4 regions of the Streptomyces sp. SCPE 10 genome follow, and region 3 is predicted to be linked to each of the others. Evidence: riboswitches for the same ligand, from Rfam matches in the RefSeq annotation. Region 3 holds a riboswitch; each other region holds the start of a gene.
The links. Region 3 has a riboswitch for cyclic di-AMP ahead of ACSP97_RS26495 (M23 family metallopeptidase). Riboswitches for the same ligand answer to the same signal wherever they lie in the genome.
Positions count from the first base shown of each region.

Region 1: it holds a riboswitch for cyclic di-AMP, as region 3 does, so the genes downstream of both, ACSP97_RS20945 (transglycosylase SLT domain-containing protein) here and ACSP97_RS26495 (M23 family metallopeptidase) in region 3, are expected to answer to the same signal.
Region 2: it holds a riboswitch for cyclic di-AMP, as region 3 does, so the genes downstream of both, ACSP97_RS15305 (transglycosylase family protein) here and ACSP97_RS26495 (M23 family metallopeptidase) in region 3, are expected to answer to the same signal.
Region 4: it holds a riboswitch for cyclic di-AMP, as region 3 does, so the genes downstream of both, ACSP97_RS18950 (M23 family metallopeptidase) here and ACSP97_RS26495 (M23 family metallopeptidase) in region 3, are expected to answer to the same signal.

Region 1 covers NZ_CP197069.1:4,508,042-4,513,005, reverse strand. The annotation lists gene ACSP97_RS20955 (LolA family protein) at 1-374, opposite strand, end outside; gene ACSP97_RS20950 (polyprenyl synthetase family protein) at 668-1,678, opposite strand; cyclic di-AMP (ydaO/yuaA leader) riboswitch at 2,211-2,419, shown strand; gene ACSP97_RS20945 (transglycosylase SLT domain-containing protein) at 2,423-2,908, shown strand; gene ACSP97_RS20940 (HAD family hydrolase) at 2,938-3,750, opposite strand; gene fahA (fumarylacetoacetase) at 4,048-4,964, shown strand, end outside.
Region 2 covers NZ_CP197069.1:3,278,379-3,283,342, reverse strand. The annotation lists gene ACSP97_RS15315 (cytochrome P450 family protein) at 1-721, shown strand, start outside; gene ACSP97_RS15310 (transglycosylase family protein) at 931-2,037, shown strand; cyclic di-AMP (ydaO/yuaA leader) riboswitch at 2,221-2,390, shown strand; gene ACSP97_RS15305 (transglycosylase family protein) at 2,394-3,131, shown strand; gene eno (phosphopyruvate hydratase) at 3,445-4,731, shown strand; gene ACSP97_RS15295 (FtsB family cell division protein) at 4,857-4,964, shown strand, end outside.
Region 3 covers NZ_CP197069.1:5,729,151-5,734,114, forward strand. The annotation lists gene ACSP97_RS26485 (M16 family metallopeptidase) at 1-756, shown strand, start outside; gene ACSP97_RS26490 (M16 family metallopeptidase) at 774-2,144, shown strand; cyclic di-AMP (ydaO/yuaA leader) riboswitch at 2,365-2,527, shown strand; gene ACSP97_RS26495 (M23 family metallopeptidase) at 2,540-3,283, shown strand; gene ACSP97_RS26500 (GntR family transcriptional regulator) at 3,506-4,192, shown strand; gene ACSP97_RS26505 (HPr family phosphocarrier protein) at 4,528-4,809, opposite strand.
Region 4 covers NZ_CP197069.1:4,073,274-4,078,237, reverse strand. The annotation lists gene ACSP97_RS18960 (PrsW family intramembrane metalloprotease) at 1-1,264, shown strand, start outside; gene ACSP97_RS18955 (aldo/keto reductase) at 1,310-2,254, opposite strand; gene ACSP97_RS18950 (M23 family metallopeptidase) at 2,328-3,389, opposite strand; cyclic di-AMP (ydaO/yuaA leader) riboswitch at 3,399-3,565, opposite strand; tRNA gene ACSP97_RS18945 (tRNA-Met) at 3,880-3,953, opposite strand; gene ACSP97_RS18940 (NAD(P)H-binding protein) at 4,087-4,941, opposite strand.

The sequences.
Region 1 (4,964 bases), 1.2 Mb from region 3:
GTGCCGGTGACCAGTTCGGTGAGCCGGGTCTGCGGGTCGGCGGCGGAGCCGGAGCCGGCGCCGGGGGTCATGCCGGAGGTGAGGCCGCTCTCCAGGCCGCCGAGGTCGGGCAGGCCCAGGTCGGTGCTGACCTTCACGGTGCCGGACAGCCGCTGCACGTCCGACGCGGCGATCTTCTGGATGAGCTGCTGGGCGGTGATCCGGGGCAGGTCGGGGTCGCCGGAGTCGGCGAGGGCCGGGACCAGCCCGATCGTGGCCGCCGCCACCCCCACCACCGCGACCGGGACGGCGTACCGGGCGGCCTTGCGGCGGCCCGAGCGCGTCTCCTCGCCCCGGTCGGCGCCCTGTGCGTCGTCGGATTCGTACGGTGCCATGTGTGCCTTACCTCCGTCGTCGGCGGCGGCTGCTCTCACGCTGGTCCACCCGAGCCGCCGGTCTCACCCGAATCGGTGAGGAGTGGTGATGTCCGTGGTGTCCATACGACCAAATCCGCGCTGAGGAATCGTCAGACCACGGAGGCAACTCGGCGTACGACTGCGGTATGACACGCAAGGGACACCCCTAGGGGCTCGAACGGATCCCTATGGGCAGGATGGAGCACCCGGGCGGGTACGGCCACCCGGTGGACGCCGGACGGGTCGGTCCCGGTGGACGCCGAACCGGTCGGTCACCCGGTGCGGTGCACCACCGCGTCGCACAGCTCGATCAGCGCGGCCTTGGCGTCGCACTCCCGCAGCGGTGCCAGCGCGGCGCGCGCCTCCTCGGCGTAGCGCACGGTGTCCCGGCGGGCCTGCTCCAGGGCCGGGTGGGCGCGCAGCGCGGCCAGCGCCTCGGCGTGCCGGGCGTCGTCGCTGAGGTCGGAGTCCAGCAGCTCGCACAGGGCGATGTCCTCGGGCAGGCCGAGCCGGGCGGCGCGCTCGCGCAGCCGGAGCACGGGGAGGGTCGCGATGCCCTCGCGCAGGTCGGTCCCGGGGGTCTTGCCGGACTCGTGGGAGTCGGAGGCGATGTCCAGGTAGTCGTCGGCGAGCTGGAAGGCCACGCCGAGCCGCTCGCCGTACTGGGTGAGCACGTCCACGACCGTCTCGTCGGAGCCGGACATCATCGCGCCGAACCGGCAGGAGACCGCCACCAGGGAGCCCGTCTTGCCGCCGAGCACGTCCAGGTAGTGCTCCACCGGGTCGCGGCCGTCGGTGGGGCCCGCGGTCTCCAGGATCTGGCCGGTGACCAGCCGTTCGAACGCGAGGGCCTGCACCCGGACCGCCTCGGGGCCGAGGTCGGCGAGGATCTGGGAGGCGCGGGCGAAGAGGAAGTCGCCGGTGAGGACCGCGACGGAGTTGCCCCAGCGGGTGTTGGCGCTGTCCACGCCCCGGCGTACGGCGGCCTCGTCCATGACGTCGTCGTGGTACAGCGTGGCGAGGTGGGTCAGCTCCACCACCACGGCGGACGGCACCACACCGGGCGCGTAGGGGTCGCCGAACTGTGCCGCGAGCATCACGAGCAGCGGCCTGAACCGCTTCCCGCCGGCCCGTACGAGGTGCTGCGCGGCCCCGGTGATGAACGGGACCTCGCTCTTGGTGGCCTCTAGCAGGCCTTCCTCGACAGCCGCCAATCCGGCCTGGACATCGGCTTCGAGAGCCTGGTCCCGCACGCTCAGCCCGAACGGCCCGACGACGGTCACGAGGGGTCTCCTGTCTGCTGGTGTCTGCTGGCGATTACACGGTTTGTCGATAGGTCGCTGCCATCACTCAAGTCAGCGTATCCGGTCCGGTTTCGATCACCGATAGCGCCCACCCGTCCAGCCCGGGCGGTATCGGAGCACATCCGGCACCCCTTCGATCGGATGAGAAGAACGGACATTTTTCGACTTAACAGGAAAATCCGAGCTTCGTCGCGAGCCCGGAGGTGAGCGGAGTACCCGGTCCACCCCACCGAGGGACGAATACCCGGAATCCCCCATGCCCGATTTAACACAGTTTGCCATTTGGTGAATTGGGCCACACACACCCCCTGCCCCCGACCGGCCGCCCGAGACCCCCTTCCCCCTTGCCGCGTAAGCGAGTTGAGCGTTGACAATCGCAAAGGATCAAGTACCCCATAGGGCAATGATCAAGGTCAAATGCCACATCGCATGAATCCGGCACTTGTTCCCGACATGTGCTCTCGCATACGTTCCCGACCCATCGGGCGGACGCCGAATCCTGCCGCCGCCCGTACACCCATCAACGAACTCATTCGTACGGCAGGAGCGGGGGACCCAGGTAAGTCGCCGGACCGGACGACACACGTGACGCGGCACATGCCGCGACACGCGGTCGCACCGGGACGGCTCGGGGTTAAGCCGTGCCTCTCGCGGGGCACGGCCGGGCACCTCCCCGCCCGAACCCGACAGCTCACCTCGCAGGCGTAGGAGAGGAACGTCCCCATGCCTGCTGCCGTTCAGTCGCGCCGCACCCGCACCAACCGCGTCGTCCGTATGCTCGCCGTCGCCGGCACCGGCGCCGCCGTGATCGCCATGCCGCTCGTGGGCGCCGCCAGCGCCTCCGCGGCCACCGCCACCACCTCGGCCGCCGTCACCACCGCCGGGTACCCGAACAACCTCGACGGCTGGATCCGCGAGTCCCTGGCGATCATGAGCCAGAAGGGCATCCCGGGCTCCTACAACGGCATCTACCGCAACATCATGCGCGAGTCCTCGGGCAACCCGAACGCCATCAACCTGTGGGACTCCAACGCCGCCAAGGGCATCCCGTCCAAGGGCCTGCTCCAGGTGATCGACCCGACCTTCAACACGTACCACGTGGCCGGGACCTCCTGGAACATCTACGACCCGGTCGCCAACATCACCGCCGCCTGCAACTACGCGGCCCACCGCTACGGCTCCATGGACAACGTCAACAGCGCCTACTGACCGGCGCCCGGCGGGCCGACGACACCCCGTCAGCCCGCCGGGAACAGTCTTTCGAGGACGACGGCGATGCCGTCGTCCTCGTTCGACGCGGTGACCTCGTCGGCCACCGCCTTCAGCTCCGGATGGGCGTCGGCCATGGCGACCCCGTGCGCCGCCCACCGGAACATCGGGACGTCGTTGGGCATGTCGCCGAAGGCCAGCGAGCGTTCCGCGGCGATACCGAGCCGCTCGGCGGCCAGCGCCAGACCGGTCGCCTTGGTCACCCCGCACGGCTGGAGCTCCACGGTCCCCGGACCCGACATGGTGACCGTGGCCAGCGGGCCCACCACCGAGCGCGCCACCGCCGCCAACGCGTCGTCGGACAGGGTGGCGTGGCGCAGCAGCACCTTGCTGATCGGCGCCCCCCACAGATCGTCGCGCCGGCCCACCCGCACCGCGGGCAGCGTCGGATGGGGCATCCGGTAGCCCGGCTCGGTCAGCGTGAGCCCGTCCACCCCGTCCTGGTCGACGGCCGCGTACACCTGCCCCACCTCGGCCTCGATCTTGCCGAGCGCGGCCTCGGCCTGCTCCCGGTCCAGCCGCACCGACCACAGCAGCCGGTCGGCCCCGGCGTCGTAGACCTGCGCCCCCTGTCCGCACACCGCGAGCCCCGTGCAGCCGAGGGCCGCCAGCAGCGGCCGCACTCTGGGGGCCGGACGGCCGGTCACCACCAGGTGCCGGGCGCCGGTCCGGGCCGCCCGCGCAAGCGCCGAAAGCGTGCGCTCGGAGACGGTGTCGTCGCCGCGCAGCAGCGTCCCGTCCAGGTCGGTGGCGATCAGTGCGTACGCGGGGGAGGGTGCCATGAGCAGAGAATACGGATCCTCCGACTCCGCCGACTCATCCGTCGGCGCGCGTACTTGCGTGCCGACCGCCCCCAAGTGCGCGCGGTGGCGCCCCTGATGGGGACCGGCCGCGGGCCGCGGGCCGGACGTACCGCCGGGCGCGGAGCACGGTCCGGGTACCCGGACCGGTCGATCGGGGCACGCCGGGGCGGCGACCCCCGGCGGGCACTGCCCAAGAGGCGCGTCGCGGCCGTAACGTGTGGCCGATCACGTGGAACAGCGCCATGCATGGCCCGGATGAGAGCGAGGCAGCACCCCATGCCCCCCTTCGACGTCCCCGAGGGCGACCCCTTCGGTCCGCACAACCTTCCCTATGGCGTGTTCTCGCCCTCCGGCAGCCGGGAGCGCCGGGTCGGCGTCCGGCTCGGGGACCAGGTCCTCGACGCGGGCGCCGCGGCCGCCGCCCTGGGCTCGCCGCACCACGCACTGCTCGCCCGACCCACCCTCAACCCGCTGCTCGCGGCGGGCCGCGCCGCCTGGTCGGAGGTGCGCGCCGCGCTCACCTCCTGGGTCACCGACCCCGCGCACCGCGAGACCCTGGAGCCGCTCTTCCACCCGCTGTCCGAGGTGGACCTGCACCTGCCCTTCGAGGTCGCGGACTACGTCGACTTCTACGCCTCGGAGAACCACGCCCGCAACGTCGGCACGATCTTCCGCCCGGACGCCCCCGACTCCCTCACCCCCAACTGGAAGCACCTGCCGATCGGCTACCACGGCCGCGCCGGCACCGTGGTGGTCTCGGGCACGGACGTCGTACGGCCCTCCGGGCAGCGCAAGGGCCCCGCCGACCCGGCGCCCGTGTTCGGGCCGTCGATCCGGCTGGACATCGAGGCCGAGGTCGGCTTCGTCGTGGGCGTGCCGACCGAGCTGGGGACCCCGGTCGCGCTCGGCGACTTCCGGGAGCACGTCTTCGGGCTGTGCCTGCTCAACGACTGGTCCGCGCGGGACATCCAGGCCTGGGAGTACGTGCCCCTCGGCCCGTTCCTCGGCAAGTCGTTCGCGACCTCGGTGTCGGCGTGGATCACCCCGCTGGAGGCCCTGGAACACGCGAGGACGGCCCCGCCCGAGCGCACCCACCCGCTGCTCCCCTACCTGGACGACGCCGCCCCCGGCATCGAGCCCGGCGGCTACGACCTGCGGATCTCGGTCGCCGTCAACGGCCACGTGGTGGCCGA
Region 2 (4,964 bases), 2.5 Mb from region 3:
GCCGCGGGGCGGGGTGGCGCGGTCGGTGAAGAAGATGCGCGGCTACCTCGCCGAGCTGATCCACAAGAAGCGCGAGGCGCTGCCCGCCGAGCCCGCGCCCGGCGAGGATCTGATCTCCGCCCTCATCCGCGCCTCCGACCACGGTGAGCACCTCACCGAGAACGAGGTCGCGGCGATGGCCTTCATCCTGCTCTTCGCCGGCTTCGAGACCACCGTCAACCTCATCGGCAACGGCACCTACGCCCTGCTCACCCACCCCGGTCAGCGCGACCGCCTCCAGGACGCCCTCGCCCGCGGCGACGACGAGCTGCTGGCGACCGGGGTGGAGGAACTGCTGCGCTACGACGGCCCGGTGGAGCTGGCCACCTGGCGGTTCGCCACCGAACCGCTCACCATCGGCGGGCAGCGGATCGAGCCGGGCGACCCGGTGCTCGTCGTGCTGGCCGCCGCCGACCGGGACCCGGAGCGGTTCGCCGACCCGGACGTGCTGGACCTCGGCCGCCGGGACAACCAGCACCTCGGCTACGGGCACGGCATCCACTACTGCCTCGGCGCCCCGCTCGCCCGACTGGAGGGCCAGAGCGCGCTGGCCACCCTCTTCACCCGGCTGCCCGACCTGCGGCTGGCCGCCGACCCGGCCGAGCTGCGCTGGCGCGGCGGGCTCATCATGCGCGGTCTGCGCACCCTGCCCGTGGAGTTCACCCCGCCGGGCGACCGGTAGCCCGGACCATGAAACGGAGTGGCCCGTTCCGCGCTGGAGGAAGGATGTGTGACGGAGCGGAGGGCAAACCTTCCACGCTGTGATCTTCGCGTGATCCGCGCGGCATGAACTTGTGACAAGTGATCGAGTGCGGCTACGTTCACCCCTCAGCGTGGCGAACCGGCACCACCCGCCGCGCCGGCCCCCGCAGTCGCACGAAAGGCTTCCGCATGATCTCCGGGAACGGTCGTCACCGCCGCCCCCGTCAGGCTCCGGCCCTCCTCGTCGCGGCGGGCGTGACCGGCTCCGCCATCGCCATCCCGCTGCTCGGCGCCGCAAGCGCGCACGCGGCCGACGGCACCACCTGGGACAAGGTCGCCGGCTGCGAGAGCGGCGGCTCCTGGAGCGCCGACACCGGCAACGGCTACTACGGCGGCCTCCAGATATCCCAGGACGACTGGATCCACTACGGCGGCACCCGGTACGCCTCCAGCGCCGACCAGGCCAGCCGCTCGCAGCAGATCGCCGTGGCCGAGAAGATCCTCGCCGACAAGGGCACCCTGCCCTGGGCCACCTGCGCCCTGCTGTCCGGGCTGACCCCCAACTCCGGTTCAGTGGACGTCGATCCGGGCGTCGGCGGCAACGGCCAGGGCGACGGCACGACCGACCCCTCCGGCCCGCCCGACGCCTCGGCCCCCTCCGGTACCCCGAGCGGCGGCCAGGACACCACCCCGAGCGGATCCGGCACCGGCTCCGGCAGCGGCGCCCACGACGGCGGCTCCGGCTCCGGCGCCTCCTCCTCCGCCGACCCGTCCACCTCCCCGTCCACCTCCCCGTCCACCGGTTCCGACGCCGGCACCGGCACCGGCAAGCACACCGGCAAGCACGCGGCCCCGCACCCGGGCGCCTCCCACGGCTCCACCGGCGCTCCCGGGACCGGCGGCACCGCCCCGGACCCCACCGCCCCCTCGGCGCCCACCGGCACGGTCACACCCGCCCCGACCGCCGACGACCCGGACAATTCCCGGCAGGACGTCGGCTCTTGGAGCCTGGTCGACACCGGAGCCCTCGGCGGCGGACGGCACCGCGGCGGCACCGCGGACGAAAGCACGGCGACCGGACAGGACGGCTCCGACTCCGGGCGGCACGCCTCCCGCGAGCCGGGCACGTACACCGTCCGCGAGGGCGACTCGCTGAGCACCATCGCCGACTCCCTTGACGTGCACGGCGGATGGCATGAGCTCTACTCCGCGAACAAGAAGGTCGTGGGCGCCGACCCGAATCACATCACCGCCGGTCAGACCCTGAAAGTCGGTGACGAAACGGGCGCCCGCTAGGGCGAGTTGACGCCCCACTTGATCGTCAAATGTCCGCTTTGGCGAAAGTGTGGGATGAGTCTCAGAAGCCCTGATCGTCTTTGAAATTCCGCGGATCGCGTGGCTACGGTCATGACCGCTCGTCACCACGAGCCCCGGCGGCCGCAACGCCTAATCCTGCCAGCGGCTGCCCGGGAACAGTCGTCGCGTCAAGCGCCGCAGGCAGGAGCGGGGGACCCAAGGTAAGTGCCGGGCCCGGCAGTTGATGCCGGACCGGCTCGGGGTGAAGCCACGCCTCCCACGGGAGGGGTGGCCGGGCAACTCAACCGGCCCGAACCCGACAGCTCACCTCGCAGGCGTCGGTGAGGGGATCGTTCATGCTGTTTTCCGGCAAGGGCAAGCACCGTCGTCCGTCCAAGGCCGTCCGCGCCGTCACGCTCGCCGGTGTCACCGGTGCCGCCGTCGCCGCCCCGCTGATGGCGGCCGGCAACGCCTCCGCCGCCACCACCTCCCAGTGGGACACGGTCGCCCAGTGCGAGTCCGGCGGCAACTGGTCCATCAACACCGGCAACGGCTACTACGGCGGTCTGCAGTTCTCCGCCTCCACCTGGGCCGCGTACGGCGGCACCGCCTACGCCCCCACGGCCGACAAGGCCGGCAAGGCGCAGCAGATAGCCGTCGCCGAGAAGGTCCTGGCCGCACAGGGCAAGGGCGCCTGGCCGGTCTGCGGCACGGGCCTGTCGAGCACCCCGTACAACGGCTCCGCGCCCACTTCCGGCTCCTCCTCGTCGCACACGGGCACCTCCACCCGCTCCACCGACGAGCAGGCCGCCACCCGCTCCACCCAGCGCACGGCCCCGTCCACCACGGGCAAGTCCACGGGCGGCTCCACCGGCTCCTCGGCGAGCGGCGCGGGCAAGACCGTCACCACCCCGACCGGCAAGAAGGTCAAGAAGGGCGACGGCGAGTACAAGGTCGTCACCGGCGACACCCTCAGCTCCATCGCGGCGAAGCACCACGTGGCCGGCGGCTGGCACAAGCTGTTCGAGCTGAACAAGGACATCGTCGACAACGCCGACCTCATCTACCCGGGCCAGCAGCTGCACCTGAAGTGACCCCCGGCGGCTGACGGCCCCGCCCGGCGGGCCCGCCCCCAAGGGTCCGCCCCCGTCCCCACGGGCTCCCCGCCCCGGCGCGTTCTCCCCCGTACGCGCCGGGGCGGGGTCGTTCGTTTTCCCGCTCTTTCGCCGGGTCTCATCCGCGAACCCCTTTGTTCCGCGGGTGAACAATGGGTACCGTCTGCATGTCCCTCCCGTCCACGGGACGGTCGGTCGGTGGCCGACGACCCCTGGACGGTTAGGCTCTAGTCGCAAGGCACAGCCGTAAGGCAGACCGCCCCGCACTTCCAGCGTCACATCCAAGAAGGAGATGCTCGTGCCGTCCATCGACGTCGTCGTAGCCCGGGAAATCCTGGACTCCCGAGGCAACCCCACGGTCGAGGTCGAGGTCGGCCTCGACGACGGCAGCACCGGGCGTGCCGCCGTCCCGTCCGGCGCCTCCACCGGCGCCTTCGAGGCCATCGAGCTGCGCGACGGTGACCCCAACCGTTACCAGGGCAAGGGCGTCGAGAAGGCCGTCCTCGCCGTCATCGAGCAGATCGGCCCGGAGCTGGTCGGCTACGACGCCACCGAGCAGCGGCTGATCGACCAGGCCATGTTCGACCTGGACGCCACCGACAACAAGGGCTCGCTCGGCGCCAACGCCATCCTCGGCGTCTCCCTGGCCGTCGCGCACGCCGCCTCCGAGGCGTCCGACCTGCCGCTCTTCCGCTACCTGGGCGGCCCCAACGCGCACCTGCTGCCGGTGCCGATGATGAACATCCTGAACGGCGGCTCGCACGCCGACTCCAACGTGGACATCCAGGAGTTCATGATCGCCCCGATCGGCGCGGAGTCCTTCTCCGAGGCGCTGCGCTGGGGTGCCGAGGTCTACCACACCCTGAAGAAGGTCCTGAAGAGCAAGGGCCTGGCCACCGGCCTCGGCGACGAGGGCGGCTTCGCGCCGAACCTGGGCTCCAACCGCGAGGCCCTGGACCTCATCCTGGAGGCCATCAAGGAGGCCGGCTACGCCCCCGGCGAGCAGATCGCCCTCGCGCTCGACGTCGCCGCCTCCGAGTTCTACAAGGACGGCAAGTACCTCTTCGAGGGCAAGGAGCGCTCCGCCGCCGAGATGACGGAGTACTACGAGGAGCTGGTGGCGGCCTACCCGCTGGTCTCCATCGAGGACCCGCTGTTCGAGGACGACTGGGCCGGCTGGAAGGTCATCACCGACAAGCTCGGCGACAAGGTCCAGCTGGTCGGCGACGACCTGTTCGTCACCAACCCCGAGCGCCTCGCCCGCGGCATCGAGGAGGGCACCGCCAACGCCCTGCTGGTCAAGGTCAACCAGATCGGCTCGCTGACCGAGACCCTGGACGCCGTCGAGCTGGCCCAGCGCAACGGCTTCAAGTGCATGATGTCGCACCGTTCCGGCGAGACCGAGGACGTCACCATCGCCGACCTGGCCGTCGCCACCAACTGCGGCCAGATCAAGACCGGCGCCCCGGCCCGCTCCGAGCGCGTCGCCAAGTACAACCAGCTGCTGCGCATCGAGGAGATCCTGGACGACGCCGCGGTGTACGCCGGCCGCAGCGCCTTCCCGCGCTTCAAGGGCTGAGCCACCCGGCCGGTCCCGCCCCCCGTCGGGCCGGGACTTGGCCAGTCGTACGTACGTCCCCGTACCCGGTCCCGTACCGTGTCCGGGGACGTACGCACGTGTGAAAGGGGAGGCGGAGAACCGACATGGCCGTCAAGGACCGGGACCGTTTCTCCACCACGACCAGGCTGCGGCTGCTGGGCGAGCAGACGGCGGCCCGGGTCTACCGCTCGCAGACCAAACGGCAGGCCCGC
Region 3 (4,964 bases):
CCCGAGCAGACGCTCGCCTGGGTGGAGAAGTACTTCGGCTCCATCCCGGCCCACGACGGCAAGCCCGCGCCCCGGGACGGCTCCCTGCCGGACGTCATCGGCGAGCAGCTGCGCGAGGTCGTCGTCGAGGAGGTCCCGGCGCGCGCCCTGATGGCCTCCTACCGGCTGCCGCACGACGGTACGCGCGCCTGCGACGCGGCCGACCTCGCCCTGACCGTCCTCGGCGGCGGCGAGTCCTCCCGGCTCTACAACCGGCTGGTGCGCCGCGACCGCACGGCCGTCGCGGCCGGCTTCGGCCTGCTGCGCCTGGCCGGCGCGCCCTCCATGGGCTGGCTGGACGTGAAGACCTCCGGCGACGTGGAGGTGCCGGTCATCGAGGCCGCCATCGACGAGGAGCTGGCCCGGTTCGCCGAGGAAGGCCCCACCGCCGAGGAAATGGAGCGCGCCCAGGCCCAGTTGGAGCGCGAGTGGCTGGACCGGCTCGGCACGGTCGCGGGCCGCGCCGACGAACTGTGCCGCTACGCCGTCCTGTTCGGCGACCCGCAGCTCGCCCTGAACGCCGTGCCGCGCATCCTGGAGGTGACCCCGGAGGAGGTCCGGGAGGTCGCCAAGGCCCGCCTGCGCCCCGACAACCGCGCGGTCCTGGTCTACGAGCCCAAGTCCCCGGAGAACGTCGAGGACGCCGACCTGCCCGAGGACCCCGAGTCGGAAGCCACCGTAGAGGCCGGGAACGAGAACGAGGAGACGGCCAAGTGACCGAGCAGCTCGCCACCATGGACTTCCACCCCCGGCCACAGCCCGGCGAGGCCAGGCCCTGGGCCTTCCCGGCCCCCGAGCGCGCCGCGCTCGACAACGGCCTGACCGTGCTGCGCTGCCACCGCCCCGGCCAGCAGGTCGTCGCGGTGGAGGTGCTGCTCGACGCGCCCCTGGACGCCGAGCCGGCCGGCCTGGACGGCGTGGCCACCATCATGGCGCGCGCCTTCTCCGAGGGCACCGACCGGCACTCCGCCGAGGAGTTCGCCGCCGAGCTGGAGCGCGCGGGCGCCACCCTCGACGCGCACGCCGACCACCCCGGCGTCCGGCTCAGCCTGGAGGTCCCCGCCTCCCGCCTGGCCAAGGGCCTCGGCCTGGTCGCCGACGCGCTGCGGGCTCCCGCCTTCGCCGAGAGCGAGATCGAGCGCCTGGTCCGCAACCGCCTGGACGAGATCCCGCACGAGCTGGCCAACCCCGCCCGCCGTGCCGCCAAGGAGCTGTCCAAGGAGCTGTTCCCGGCGGCCTCGCGCATGTCCCGGCCGCGCCAGGGCACCGAGGAGACCGTCGAGAAGATCGACGCGCCCGCCGTGCGCGCCTTCTACGAGCGCCATGTGCGCCCCGGCACGGCCACCGCCGTGGTGGTCGGCGACCTCACCGGCATCGACCTGGACGCGCTGCTCGCCGACACCCTGGGCGCCTGGACCGGCACGCCCGGCGAGCCCCGGCCCGTGCCTGCGGTGACGGCCGACGACACCGGACGCGTCGTCATCGTGGACAGGCCCGGCGCCGTCCAGACGCAGCTGCTCATCGGCCGGATCGGCCCGGACCGGCACGACCGGGTGTGGCCCGCCCAGGTGCTCGGCACCTACTGCCTCGGCGGCACCCTCACCTCCCGCCTGGACCGCGTGCTGCGCGAGGAGAAGGGCTACACCTACGGGGTGCGCTCCTTCGGCCAGGTCCTGCGCTCCGCCCCGGACGGCACCGGCGCGTCGATGCTCGCCATCAGCGGCTCCGTGGACACGCCCAACACCGGCCCCGCCCTCGACGACCTGTGGAAGGTGCTGCGCACCCTCGCGGCGGAGGGCCTGACCGACGCCGAGCGGGACGTCGCCGTGCAGAACCTCGTCGGGGTCGCGCCGCTGAAGTACGAGACCGCGGCGGCCGTCGCGAGCACCCTCGCCGACCAGGTCGAGCAGCACCTGCCCGACGACTTCCAGGCGACGCTGTACCGGCAACTGGCCGCCACGGGCACGGTGGAGGCGACCGCGGCCGTCGTCAACGCCTTCCCGGTGGACCGCCTGGTGACCGTCCTGGTCGGTGACGCTGCGCAGATCAAGGCGCCGGTCGAGGCGCTGGGCATCGGCGACGTCACCGTGGTGGCGGCCGAGTAGCGGCAGTAACGGCACACAGGGGACGGGGCCCTGGCGACCTACGGGTCGTCAGGGCCCCTGTTGTTCCACTCTCTCCCTCAGATGTCCGAATTGGGGCGGAGGTTGCCCGTCTGCCCTGTGGGATGCGCTACAAAAACCCCGATCTGTTTGGGAATCGGGAGCCGGTCCGCATAGCTTCGTCCAGGCTGTTCGTCGGGCAGTGCGCCGCACCCGCGGCACCGGGCAGCCATCGCCGAGTCCCCGTACGGCGCGAGCCAGGGGAGCCGGGGACCCACACGTCCCTGGGGTGAATCGGGCACCCGCGCGTGACGCGAGGGAGCCCGTAGGAGACCTTCCTGCTCCGAACCCGTCAGCTAACCCGGTAGGCGAGAGGGAAGGAAAGGACCAGCCACTCCATGGCGTTCATGTGCGCCACCGGGAAGCACCGCAAGCCCGGCCGGGTCAAGCGAACCACCGCCCAGGCGGCCGGCGTCGCGGCCCTGACGACCACCGGCGTCATCGGCACCCTCGCGGCCTCTCCGGCGCTCGCCGCCGAGCGCCCCGCGGAGCAGACCGGTCTCACCCCCGTACTCGCCGCGAGCGACGACGTCGCCCAGCAGATCGACGCGCAGGCCAGCGCCCAGCAGCGGGCCGCCGAGCGCAAGGCGGCCCAGGAGGCCGCTGCCAAGCGGGTGGAGGAGGCGCGCGAGGCGGAGGCCCGCGCCGCCCGCGAGGCCGAGCGCAGGCGGCTGAACGCCTTCGTCGCCCCGATCGCGCACTCCTACGTGTCCACCGGCTACGAGGCCAGCAGTTCGCTGTGGTCCTCCGGGTCCCACACCGGCATCGACTTCCACGCGGCCAGCGGCACCCCGGTGCACGCGGTCGGCGTCGGCACCGTCGTCTCCACCGGCTGGGGCGGGGCGTACGGCAACCAGATAGTGATCCGCATGGCCGACGGCATGTACACCCAGTACGGCCATCTGTCGTCCATCGGCGTCACGGTGGGCCAGCAGGTCACCGCGGGCCAGCAGATCGGCCTGTCCGGCGCCACCGGCAACGTCACCGGTCCGCACCTGCACTTCGAGGCGCGCACCAGCCCCGACTACGGCTCGGACGTCGACCCCGTCGCCTACCTGCGCAACCACGGCGTGGACGTCTGACGAGCCCGCACGCCCCCGCACGGCATCCGAAGCCCCGGCCACCGAGCCGGGGCTTTCGCCTTTCCCGCGGTGTTCCGGTCGCCGTTGTCCAAAAAATATCCCCGGATTCCGGCCCGCCGTCGGAAAAGGCGGCGCGGTGGAATAGAGTCACCGGAATAGAGTCATGGGAAAAACGCGTCCGTCGTCGGCGTCGTGTCGCGGGGATCAAGGCGGAGGTCGGTCATGCGTATTCCGGCGCAGTCGGTGTGCACGGCGATCCGGGACGACATCGTCGCCGGCGTCCTGGAACGCGGCGGCCGTCTCACCGAGGAGGTGCTGGCCCGCCGCTACGGGGTCTCGCGCGTCCCCGTGCGCGAGGCGCTGCGCACCCTGGAGGCGGAGGGCTTCGTGGTGACGCGCCGGCACGCGGGCGCCTGTGTGGCCGAACCGAGCGAGCAAGAGGCCGCCGACCTGCTGGAGATGCGCCTGCTCCTGGAACCGCTCGGCGCCGCCCGGGCCGCCCGGCGGCGCACCGGGGCGCACCTGAAGGTGCTGCGCGGGCTGGTCAGGCTGGGGCAGGAGCGCGCCAGGCGGGGCGACAGCGAGGAACTGCGCGCACTGGACGGCTGGTTCCACGAGACGCTGGCCCAGGCCTGCGGCAGCCCCTCGCTGACCTCCACCCTCCTCCAGCTGCGCCACAAGATCGCCTGGATGTACGTGCTCGACGCGCCGTCGGACCCGGTCGGCACCTGGGCCGAGCACGGCGCGATCGTGGACGCGGTGGCGCGCGGCGACGGAGCGCGCGCCCGCGCGGTGACCGCGCTGCACGCCGAGCGGGCGGCGGCCGAGCACCGGCTGCGCGTGCCCGGTGGCGCCGAGCGTGTGAGGACTTCGCAACATGCCGTAAACATGTCCGGCGCACAGAATTAACACGGGTGCCGTATACAAAGGGGTGGGTATTTCGTGGGCCGGTATTCCCCTATTTCTTCGGTGCCGTTAATTACCGACCCGGGTGAATGGGGTGGGCGTTCCGTCGTGAAAACGCCGGAAATCGCGAAATACGCCTCCGTGCGCCCACCGCACCGGCGCGGTCGCCCGTACCCGTCTTGCCCGACCGGCGTCGTGCGGTCGGGGCGGCAGCGGGGCGGCCCGCCACCCTGCCCGGTCCGAGCCGGCGGACCGGCCCGGACCGGGCGTCACGGCAGTGCAGAACCGGGCGTCACGCCACCGCGCCGAAGCCCGGTTCCTCGAAGGTCCGATGCCGCTCAGACGGTCTCGGGCAGCTCTTCCAGACCCTCGGCGACCAGCTTGGCCAGCCGGTCCAGGGCGGCCTCGGCGCCCTCGGCGTCGGAGGCGAGCACGATCTCCTCGCCGCCCTGGGCGCCCAGACCCAGGACGCCGAGCATGCTGGCCGCGTTGACCGGGGTGCCACCGGCCTTGGAGATCGTCACCGGGATGCCCGCGGCCGTCGCGGCCCGGACGAAGATGGAGGCGGGGCGGGCGTGGAGGCCCTCGGCCCAGCCGACGTTGACGCGGCGCTCAGCCATGTGTTGCTGCCCTTCACTCTTCAAGGTTGTCTAGACCAGTCTTCCATATGGTGAACCATGCCTGGAGAGGGGCTGCGCACCCCCTCCACGGTGCCGTCGTGACCGCCCCTCGGCCCGGCGGCCGTCTCCACAGACTGCCCCGCGCCGTTGCCGGA
Region 4 (4,964 bases), 1.7 Mb from region 3:
CGGCCTGGTCATCCTCGCGCTGGTGCGCAGGGAGACCGGGACCGAGGGGTTCCTGGTGGGCCTCGGGCTCGCGGTGCTGCCGGTGCCCTGGCTGGTCACCGCGTTCCGCTGGCTGGACCGGGTGGCCCCCTTCCCATGGCGCAACCTGGTGTTCGCGTTCTGCTGGGGCGCCTTCGCGGCGGCGCTCATAGCCATCGTCGCCAACAGCTTCGCGACCAAGTGGATAGCCACCTCGACCGCCGACCCGGCGAGCGCCAACACCCTCGGCGCCACGGTGATAGCCCCGATCGTCGAGGAGTCCGCGAAGGCCGCGGCCGTGCTGCTGGTCTTCCTCTTCCGCAGGCGCGACTTCACCGGGATCGTGGACGGGATGGTGATAGCCGGGATCACCGCCACCGGCTTCGCGTTCACCGAGAACATCCTCTACCTGGGCACCGCCTTCGGGACCGACCAGCTCACCGGCGGCCACGGCATCGTCTCCGTCACCGCCGCCACCTTCTTCGTGCGCATCGTGATGTCCCCGTTCGCGCACCCCCTGTTCACCACCTGCACCGGCATCGGCTTCGGCGTCGCCGCGCTGAGCGGCCCGCACCAGCGGGCCCGGCGGCTGCTGGTGCCGCTCGGCGGGCTGCTGCTCGCGATGTGCATGCACGCCCTGTGGAACGGCTCCGCCACCTTCGGCCAGTTCGGCTTCCTCGCCGTCTACGGCATGTTCATGCTGCCCGTGTTCGGGCTGCTGACCTGGCTCGGGATCTGGACCCGGCAGCGGGAGCTGCGCACCGTGCGCGAGGAGCTGCCCGTCTACGTCCTGGCCGGGTGGCTGGGTCCGGCCGAGCCGTTCGCCCTGGGCTCGATGCGGGCACGGCGGATGGCCCGCGACTTCGCCCGCCACCACGGCGGCCGGGCCACGGCGCGTGCGGTGGCCCGGTACGAGACCGAGGCCACCGCGCTGGCGCTGCTGCGGCGGCGGGGGCGGCGCGGCCGGGCCGGCGCCGGCTTCGTCGCCCGCGAGCGGGAGCTGCTGGACGAGCTGTGGCAGCGCCGGGACGCGGCCCGGCCCGCGCTGGAGTACGCGGCCCGCACGGCGGCCCCGGCACCGACGCCCTGGGCCCCGGCACCGTACAACCAGGGGTACGGACCGGGGTGGGGCGGCCCCGGACACGGATACGGCGGACCCGCACAGGGCGGCCCCGGGCACGGCGGGCCCGGGTACGGCTACCCGGCGGCGCCGTACGCCACGTCGTACAACCCGTACCGGACGTGACGCCGCCGGGACCCCCGGGACCTCCCGGAACCCCGCTGCCGCCGGCTACGCCGAGGCGTCCGTCAGCTTCTTCAGCTCCTCGTCCGTCAGCTTCAGTTCGCCGACGCCCAGCAGGGCCGGGAGCTGGTCCAGCGTGCGCGCCGAGGCGATCGGGGCGGTGACCGTCGGCTGGGCGGCCAGCCAGGCGAGGGCGACGGTGGCGTGCGGTGCCTCGTGGGCGGCGGCGATCTCGTCGAGGGCGGCGAGGACCTTCTGGCCGCGCTCGGTCTCCGCGTAGTCCGCGGCCCGGTTGGCGCGGGCGCTGTCCACCTTCCGGCCGGGCCGGTACTTGCCGGTGAGGAAGCCGGCGGCGAGGGCGAAGTACGGCACGCAGGACAGGCCCTCACGGGCGACGAGGTCCTGGAGCGGGCCCTCGTAGGTGTCGCGGGAGACCAGGTTGTAGTGGGGCTGGACCGCCACGTAGCGGGCCAGGCCCTCACGGGTGGAGAAGTCCAGGGACTCCCGCAGCCGCTCGGCGCTGATGTTGGACGCGGCGATCTGCCGCACCTTGCCGGCCTTCACCAGCTCGTCCAGGGCGCCGATGATCTCCTCCACCGGCACGTCAGGCTGGTCGAAGTGGGTGTAGTAGAGGTCGATGTAGTCGGTGCCCAGGCGGGCGAGGGAGGCGTCGGCGGCGGCCTTGATGTTGGCCGCGGACAGGCCCGGGTACTGCGGGTGCTGGCTGACCTTGGTGGCGATGACGACGTCGGAGCGGTTACCGCGGGCCTTGAGCCACTTGCCGATGACGGTCTCGGACTCGCCACCCTGGTGACCCTCCACCCAGGCGGTGTAGACGTCGGCCGTGTCGACGAAGTTGCCGCCCGCGGCCGTGTAGGCGTCCAGGACGGCGAAGGAGGTCTGTTCGTCGGCGGTCCAGCCGAACACGTTGCCGCCCAGGCAGAGCGGGAAGACCTCGAGGTCGGAAGAGCCCAGTGTGCGCAGAGAAGTCATGCTCCACCATTACACCCGCGGTGGACGCCCGCGTTCCGCCGCCGGCCCGAAATCGCCACGGGGACCGGTGTGCTCAGGGGGTGAGGCCCTTGTCGCGCAGCCAGGGCGCCGGGTCGACGCCGGTGGCCTGCCCGCCCGGGTGCACCTCCAGGTGCAGGTGCGGTCCGGTGACGTTGCCGGTGGCGCCGACCCGGCCGATGACCTCGCCGGTGGTGACCTTCTGGCCGACCGAGACGTTGATCGAGGACTGGTGGCAGAACCACAGCTCGGTGCCGTCGTCCAGGGTGAGGACGGTGCGGTAGCCGTAGGCACCGGCCCAGCCGGCCTGGGTGATGGTGCCGCCGTGGACGGCCTTGATCAGGGTGCCGGTGGGGGCGGCGAAGTCGAGGCCGGTGTGGTAGCCGGAGGACCACATGGCGCCGGGCTGCCCAAAGGTGCCGGTGATGGTGTACGAGACGACCGGCAGCGTGTACTGCTTGGCCAGCTCGGCCAGCCGCTTGGCCTCGGCGGCCTTCTTGGCGTCGGCCTCGGCCTGCTGCTTGGCGGTGGCGGCCTTGTCGGCGGCCTCCTTCGCGGCCTGGGCGGCCGCCGCGTCGCTCTGCTGCTGGGCGGCGGCGACCATGGCGGCGGTGGCCTTGCTGTCGGCCTGGCCCTGCTGCTGCTCGGCCTGGGCCATGATCCGGTTGCGCAGGGCCTCGCCGGCGCCGGTGGGTGTGCCGTCCTCGGTGGTCTGCCCGATGCCGGTGAGCGCGGTGTCGGTGGCCTGGTGCTTCTCGGCGGAACCGGCGGAGTCGTCGCCGAGCAGGTGCTCCACGGAGGACAGGTGCGGCACCGAGACGGAGGGCAGGTCCGGCATGGAGATGGAGACCGGGGACTTGCCGGTGTTGGCGCTGGCGATGCCGCCCGCGCCGACGGCGGCGATCACACCGACGCCGAGGACGGTGGAGCTGCGTGCGAAGCCGCCGCGCTGCTTGACGACGCGGTGCCGGCCGCGGACCGGGGCGACGGACTCCTCGGTGGGGTTCCACTCCTCCCAGGGGCCCTCGCCCTCGGGGCCGGGGCCGTGGCCGAACGGCTCGGAATCGCGTTGGGCGGGCACGAACGGGGCTTGTGGGGCAGGCCGGTTGGACGCCACGGGGGCGTGCTCCTTTCCTTCCTCCGCCTACCGGGTTAGCTGACGGGTTCGGAGCAGGAAGGTCTCCTACGCGCGTATACCGGCCGTGGACTCGCTGAGTTCACGGTGGTGTCCGCGTGATTCACCCCAAGGTGGTGGTTCCCCGGTTCCCTTACGGGATTCGGCGCGTGCGCACGGAGCCGCCTCGGGTGACGGCTGGGACGACCGCGCTGCGTTATCGAACGTTAATAGACTCGGCCGTCACTTTCCAAGCCGTTCGGCTTGATCATTACGGCTCTGGGGCGTGGACTTACCGCCCAGGGGGCCGCCAAACCGGGCGAGTTGACCGGGGTTCAGGAGTCATCCGGTTTTTGATGGTGACTCAGTTGTTATGCGTACGGCGGTCGCACGGTCACCGTAGGTGATACCTCTTACGGGAGCCGCGGCGACGGCTGCCGGAAAACACTCAGGGCCGGAATCCAGTGCATGGATTCCGGCCCTGAGTCTTCAGTAGCGGGGACAGGATTTGAACCTGCGACCTCTGGGTTATGAGCCCAGCGAGCTACCGAGCTGCTCCACCCCGCGTCGGTGATTCCAGTGTACGCCATGTTCGGGGTGCCGAGCACACGGCTTTGCCGCGGGCCCCCAGGTCCGGGTCACCACCGGGCCGACGGCCCGACCTGCGGCGCGACGCGGTCCGCCGCGACGGCGACCCCGGCTACGGACCCTCCGTGAACGCGGTGGCATGGTCGGCGGCCCACTGGCGAAACGTCCGCGGCGCCGTCCCGAGGATGTCGGCCACCGCGGTGGTGAGGTACGCGGGCTGTCCGACCGCCGCGCTCCACGCGGCGAGCAGCATGTCGACGACCGAGGCGGGCGCCGTGCCCTCCGACAGCCTTCGGAACTCGTCCGGCGTCATCTCCTCGAAGGCGATCCGGCGCCCCAGGGCGTCACCGATGACGTCCACCTGCGCGGCGTGGGTCAGCGATTCGGGGCCCGTGAGGACGTAGTCGGCTCCGACGTGTCCGTCCTCGTGGAGCGTCCGCGCGGCGACGGCCGCGACGTCGCGGTCGTCGACCGGTGCCGTCTCGGCAGCGCCGTACGGCCACCGGACGGTCTCGCCGGCCCGGATCGCGGGTGCCCACCAGGCCAGCGAGTTCGACGCGAACATCCCGGGCCGGATGATCGTCGGTTCGAGTCCGGTCGCCGCGATGAGCCGCTCGATGTCGGCGTGCAGCACGGCCATGGGATTGGGCTGCTGGAAGAAGGGGTGCGGCGTCTGGTGCGGGGAGGAGAGGAAGACGACCCGCCGCACGTGGGCTGCCAGCCGCGCGACGACCGCCTCGGCCGTCTCGGGCGGGGCGGTCCAGACGAGGAGGACCGCACCGGCGCCCTTCAACGCCGGGTCGAGTGACTCGGGCGCGGTGAGGTCGCCGGTGAAGACCTCGGCCTTCGCCGGCAGCGTCGCCGCCGTCTCGGCGCGATGGATGAGGGCGCGGACCGGTACGCCCGCTTCGAGGAGTCGGTCGACGACGACGCGGCCGACCCGGCCCGTCGCGCCGGTCACGAGCACGGGAGGAATGTCTGTCTGATGCA